One region of the Senimuribacter intestinalis genome, then DNA from elsewhere that is predicted to be linked to it. Evidence: predicted binding sites of a transcription regulator. Region 1 holds the regulator's gene; the other holds the start of a gene.
The links. Region 1 encodes HrcA, which represses chaperone genes, less so after heat shock. Its sites were predicted from a motif close to TTAGCACTCNNNNNNNNNGAGTGCTAA; they were not measured.

Region 1 (3,427 bases):
CCTGCATCCTTAGTTGCCTGCTTCTGGGCATCGGAGAAGTAAGCAGGAACAGTGATAACTGCCTCTGTTACTTTTTCACCTAAATAAGCCTCTGCATCCGCCTTCAGCTTGGAAAGGATCATTGCAGAAATATCCTGCGGCGTATATTTCTTGCCGTCGATTTCTACAGTGTAGTCTTCACCCATGTGTCTCTTGATGGACGCAATGGTTCTGTCCGGGTTGGTTACTGCCTGTCTCTTTGCAGTTTCACCTACCAGTCTTTCACCATTCTTTGCAAAACCCACTACAGATGGTGTAGTTCTGTTACCCTCTGCATTTGCGATTACGACAGGATCGCCACCTTCCAGCACGGATACGCAACTGTTTGTTGTTCCTAAATCTATACCGATTACTTTAGCCATTTAAAATTCCTCCTTTTGGATTATAATAAATTTTCTTTTTTTACATTAGTTTCGTTAAAGCCGTTCCTTTTAATTAACGCCGTAAAATTGTTTCACAGCTAGGCGCCGAAGATGTTGAGCCTCGGAGCGTACTCCTGGTACGTGAGAAGCGAAACATCAAGAGCAACAACGCTGTGGGACAATTTGACAAGTTAATTATTGACTTTAACCATCGAAGGTCTAATAACCTTCTTATTAAGCAAATATCCCTTTTGAAGCACTTCTGTCACTTTGCCGCTTTCATACTCTGCATTGTCTTCAGTCATGACAGCATTGTGGAAGTTCGGATCGAAATCCTCGCCCTGTGCCTTGATCTCTTCCAGACCGGCTTTTTCTAATACGTCAGTCAGCTGTTTGAAAATCATTTTCATGCCTTCTGCAAAGCTTTCGTCTGCGGATTCGTGCTGCAGCGCTCTTTCAAAATTATCCATGACGGTCAAAAGTTCTACAATAATTTTCTCATTGGCATAGGCATAAATATCGCCTTTCTCTTTTTCTGCCCGTCTCTTATAGTTCTGAAAGTCTGCCATCAATCTAAGATATTTGGTATTCAGCGCCTCGTCTTCCTCAGATGTCTCTTCTTTGGTTTCAGTCTGCTCTTCGCAGGATTCCTCAGCATTATCATCTTCCGGAATTTCTTTTTCTTCCATTTCTACTGCTTCTTCTTGGTTCAGTTCTTCTTTTAATTCTTCCTGGTTCACCTTAGTCTCCTCACTCACTCTTCGTCTTCACCGCCTTCTAGTTGAAATGTGCTGCTGAGATTGTCAGTCAGATACTCGATGATAGAAGTAATTTCTCCATACTTCATACGAGTCGGTCCGATAACGCCAATCTTGCCGACCATCTTGCCATCTACATGATAGGTTGCCGTAATCATGGAACAATCATTCATCAAATCATCAGCATTTTCATCTCCAATGGTAACGATGATACCATCTTCTCTCTCCATTAACTTCTTCGCAAAGTCTTCTTTCTTATCCAGAAGCGAAAGAAAGCTCTTTGCCCTTTCCAGATCGTTATATTCCGGAATGTCGAATATATTAGTAAGTCCATCCATATAGAGATTCACATTGAGCATATCTTCCAATGTCTTCATAAAGTTTGGCATGATATTCTCAGCCAGCTTGCTCATCGCCTCTATGTCAGACTCAAAACTTGCGATAATGTGTTCTTTCAGAACATCTGTAATCTTCTTGCCGTTAAAATTATAGGTCATATTCTTTGCCAGAATCTGCAGTCCTTCTTCGGTATATGGTACCCGCATTCTTAGGGCTGTATTAGAAATCTTTCCACTCTCTGACACGATCATCAAAACCACTGTAGTCTCATCCACCGGCAATAGGTTGATGAACTTCAGGGTATCCTCATTTTTGGTCGGCGTCATCGCAAAAGAAGTCAGATTGGTAATCTCTGAAAGGATTCTGGCAGCGTGCTTGATAGTCTCATCAAATTCGCTGACATCTGCCCTGAGTTTTTCTGCAATGAGATTTTTCTCAATCGGGCTCAGCTCACGTTTCTCCATCAGCTTATTCACATATAATCTGTACGCCTTATCAGAAGGAACTCTACCAGCCGAAGTATGCGGATGGGTCAGATATCCCATCTCCTCCAGGTCACTCATTTCATTTCTGATTGTGGCTGGACTGATACCTAGATCAAATCTCTTCGAGAGGGTTCTGGAACCCACAGGCTCTGCTGATCTGACATAGTCACTGATAATGGCCTGTAAAATCTTCAATTTTCTATCTGTTAATTCCATAACGCTTCTCCTTATTAGCACTCACTTCTTTTGAGTGCTAATCACAATATATAATATAGTCCTATTCTGCCCTAATGTCAACAGGATTTTCACATTTTTTTATGATGTTTTTGTGTATTTTTGGTGAATGCATGCACTGTTCCACTGTACAGAGAAACAGCGTTTCATGTTTATAAACCACAATATATATGAATATTTTTTGTTCAAGTATAACAATTATACCTTGCATTGTCAAAAAAACTGTGCTATTCTTTTCTTAGTTATTTTACAAGAGGTATTTTTTCATGAAAGAGAAATCGAAAAAACTTTTGGAAGAATCCCGCAAGCGCCGTACATACAGAGAATTCCTGCCAGATCCCATTGACATGGAAGTGATTAAAAACTGTGTTTTAACTGCGGGAACTGCCCCTAACGGTGCAGACAAGCAGCCTTGGCATTTTAGTATCGTAACCGATCCGGCTATGAAAGCAAAAATTCGAGAAGAAGCCGAAAAAGTCGAAAAGAAATTTTACGAAAGCAAAATTACTGCCGAATGGCAAGCTGACCTTGACAAGCTGGACGTCAACTGGGAAAAGCCTTTCCTTACACAAGCACCTTGTCTCATCGTTATCTTCAAGGAATGGTACAAAACATTGGAAGACGGTACCAAAGATCAGAATTATTATGTCAACGAATCCATCGGTATTTCCATCGGTTTTCTGATCAATGCGCTGCGAAACGCCGGTCTTGCCAGTCTGACCTATACACCGGCACCGCCAACCTTCCTTCGCACCCTTCTCGGGCGTCCGGAAGGGGAAACTCCGGTTATGGTTCTTGTCGTGGGTAAACCTGATCCTAACTACAAACTTCCTATACTAAAGAAAAAGAGTTTTGAAGAAATCGCAGAGATTATCTAGTACAATATCAAAGGGACGGTACGTCATTTGGCGCACCGTCCTTTTCTTTCATGTTCTCTTCAATTTCCCTTTTCAACATTGCAGTGACTGCAGCCACCGCCGCAGCCATCGCAGCCTGCACAGCCGCCGCCATTTTTCTTGCTCTTGATAATCGACCAAAGCGCAAGCCCTGCCAGTATTACTACAATGAGTAATACGCCAATCGTTGCTGCATTCATGCTATCACCCCTCCATATTTTTTATGCCGCTTTATTATTCTTATACGCAACTTTTTTAATACTTTCAGTGCTCTGAGAAGCCGGACGAACCAACATATAAATGATGAACGCTGC
Region 2 (3,427 bases), on a different contig from region 1:
TTGCGATTGAAACTGGTGAGGCAGATCTGGCTTACAACGTTTCCGCTAATGATTCTAAGCGTGTAGAAGAAGATGAGAACCTGCAGATGTTCAAAGGTCCTTCTCAGAGTGTTTCCTATCTGACTATTAACGAAACCAACGAGAAGTTTGCTGACGAGAGAGTCAGACAGGCAATCAGATATGCCATTGACAAGGAAGCTATCGTAGAAACCATGCTGTATGGTGCGGGAGAGCCTGCAGATTCTGTTATTCCGCCAAGTACCTTTGGTTTCTCCGCTGGATTCTCCTGTACTCTGTCAGTAACAGATGATTCTGTAAAAAATGAAATATGTCAGGTTATTCAGAGCCAGCTGAAGGAGATTGGTATTGAAGTAAGCATTCAAACAAAGGAATTTGGTACATGGCTTGACGAGCTGGGCACTGGCTCACATGAACTTTCATTTGCAGGTTGGGTATGCGTAACAGGTGATGCTGACTATACTTATTATTCACTGCTGCACTCTACACAGACAGGTTATCCTGGAAACGATGCTTTCCTGAAAAATAAAGATGTAGATAAGTTGGTCATTGCAGCAAGAGAAACTGCTGAACCGGAAAAAAGACAAGAGTATTATGATCAGCTGGAAGAATTGCTGGGAGACTTGTCACCGTATGCACCGCTGTACTATGAGAGTGTCAATGTGGGCGCTTCAAAGAAAGTAAGCGGCTTTGCGCCGGATCCTAATGGATACCATCGCTTGCGTAATGTTGAGGTAACAGAATAATGAGACTTGCGGAAATGACATATTGGCAAACGGAGTCTTACTTTCAGAAAAATGACATGGTGATTTTGACGATTGGATGTTTGGAAAGCCATGGCAGCCACAATGTACTGGGAGTTGACACTATGATTCCGGAAAAATTACTGTCTATGATAGAGGAACGGGTTGAAATAGCTGCTGCACCGGGAATCCCTTATGGTGTATGTGAGGATATGACTAGTTTCTCGGGCACTGTGTCCTTGGGCGAAGACTGTATGTATCAGCTGCTGACACGTATTACCGATGGATTGCTAGCGCATGGAGCAAAGAAAATTTTGTTCCTCAACGGTCATGGCGGCAATATCCCGACTTTAAATCGCGTGTGCATTGAATTAAGCCGCAAAGGGGCGCTTGGTGTGCAGTTGAACTGGTGGATTATGGCAGGCCAGCTCAATGCTGCGTGGGCAGGCGGCCACGGTGGTGGAGAGGAAACAGCGGCAATGCTGGCAATCAATCCGAATCTGGTGTATTTTGACCATATGCGTGGGCAGGAACTGATTGATGATTTGGGTGCAGATTTTCCAACTATGGGATTTGATAGAATAGAATTTGGCGGCATTGGTATTCCCGTACCTCGAGATGTTACAAAGTACACGTCTAATGGCTGGATTGGTCCGGATGATCCAAAAGAAGCTACGCAGCAATGGGGCGTGGAAATGCTCACGAAAGTGGCAGATTATATTGCGAATTTTATAGAAGCCTTTCGTAAGGCAGAAGTGAGATAAAGCTCTCATAATTGTTCCAGAGAAGCGTTCTTTCGAGAAGAAAGAACGCTTCCTTATATTTACGTGAGAGGCACCTTTTATAGGATATAGTATATGGAAGAGCTTTTGTGCATATTTTGGAAATATCGGACCAAAATAGAATCGGAGAGAGTAAAGGAAAATTTCACTAAAAACACATAAAAAAATTTGGAAAATATATTGACATTGAGGACAGAAAGACCTACAATAAAGAAAGTGATTAGCACTCGTTTTGATTGAGTGCTAATAACGAGTCGAATAAAAATTAAATAAATATATATCAGGAGGTAGAGAAAATGAGTTTTGGAATCAAGCCGCTGGGCAGCAGAGTTGTGATTAAGAAGTTAGAAGCCGAAGAGAAAACACAGGGCGGCATCATTCTTGCCAGCGCAGCAAAGGAAAAACCGCAGATGGCAGAAGTCGTAGCTGTAGGTCCTGGAACCAAGGACGAACCGATGGAAGTAAAGGCAGGAGATAAGGTTGTATTCTCCAAGTATGCTGGCACTGAAATTAAATATGACGGTGAGGAATATACTATCATGAGCCAGGCAGACATTCTGGCAACAGTAGAATAATTTTTGTTTAGGAGGTAAAGTAAAATGGCAAAAGATTTATATTATGGAGAAGACGCCAGAAGAAAACTGCAGGCTGGCGTGGATAAATTGGCAGATACTGTAAAGATTACACTGGGACCTAAGGGTAGAAATGTCCTGATTAATAAATCTTTCGGTTCTCCGCTGATCACCAACGACGGTGTGACTATCGCAAGAGAAATTGAACTGGAAGATGCAGTAGAAAATATGGGTGCACAGCTTGTTAAAGAAGTTGCAACCAAGACCAATGACGTTGCAGGTGACGGAACTACTACTGCAACACTGCTGGCACAGATCATTATTAAAGAAGGATTTAAGAATGTAGCAGCAGGCGCAAACCCTATGGTTCTGAAGAGAGGTATTCAGGGTGCAGTAGAAACTGCTGTAGAAAAAATTGCTACAATTTCTAAGAAAGTAGAAACCAAGGAAAGTATCGCACAGGTTGCTTCTGTTTCTGCTGCTGACGAAAATATCGGCGCACTGATTGCAGAAGCTATGGAAAAAGTCGGAAATGACGGCGTTATCACTGTTGAAGAAGCGAAGTCACTGGGCACCACTTTAGACGTAGTAGAAGGTATGCAGTTCGACAGAGGCTACCTGTCCGCATATATGGTAAGCGACACAGAAAAGATGGAAGCAGTGATGGAAAATCCACTGATTCTGTTAACAGATAAGAAAATCAGCAATATTCAGGAATTGCTTCCGCTTTTGGAACAGGTTGTTAAGATGGGAAGAAAGCTCTTAATCGTTGCAGAAGACGTAGAAGGTGAAGCACTGACTACACTGGTACTCAACAAGCTGAGAGGAACCATCGACTGCGTTGCTGTTAAGGCACCAGGCTTTGGTGATAGAAGAAAGGCTATGATGGAAGATATCGCTGTACTGACAGGAGGCGTAGTAATCAGCGAAGAAGTTGGTTATGACCTAAAGGAAGCTACTTTAGATATGCTGGGTCAGGCTGCAACTGTTAAAGTTGACAAGGACTCCACTGTTATCGTAAATGGTGCAGGTGAAAAAGCTGACATTACAGCAAGAATCAACTCCATTAAGAAGCAGATTGAGGAAACTGAATCTGAATTTGATAAAGAAAAACTCCAGGAAAGATTGGCTAAGCTGTCCGGCGGTGTTGCTGTAATCAAAGTTGGTGCAGCTACAGAAACTGAACTGAAGGAAAGAAAGCTGAGAATCGAGGACGCACTGAACGCAACCAAGGCAGCAGTAGAAGAAGGTATTGTTGCAGGCGGCGGTGTAGCGCTTTGCAGTGCAATCGACGCAGTATCCAAGTATGTAG

Region 2: NFR88_RS12345 (co-chaperone GroES) is a predicted target of HrcA. The motif match lies at 1,764-1,790, and genes of this name have one in related genera.

What each region holds. Positions count from the first base shown of each region.
Region 1 covers NZ_CALPCF010000003.1:28,574-32,000, forward strand. The annotation lists gene dnaK (molecular chaperone DnaK) at 1-401, opposite strand, end outside; gene grpE (nucleotide exchange factor GrpE) at 593-1,141, opposite strand; gene hrcA (heat-inducible transcriptional repressor HrcA) at 1,156-2,199, opposite strand; gene NFR88_RS03535 (nitroreductase family protein) at 2,484-3,095, shown strand; gene NFR88_RS03540 (FeoB-associated Cys-rich membrane protein) at 3,155-3,313, opposite strand; gene feoB (ferrous iron transport protein B) at 3,335-3,427, opposite strand, start outside.
Region 2 covers NZ_CALPCF010000015.1:40,098-43,524, forward strand. The annotation lists gene NFR88_RS12335 (ABC transporter substrate-binding protein) at 1-764, shown strand, start outside; gene NFR88_RS12340 (creatininase family protein) at 779-1,525, shown strand; gene NFR88_RS12345 (co-chaperone GroES) at 1,840-2,118, shown strand; gene groL (chaperonin GroEL) at 2,143-3,427, shown strand, end outside.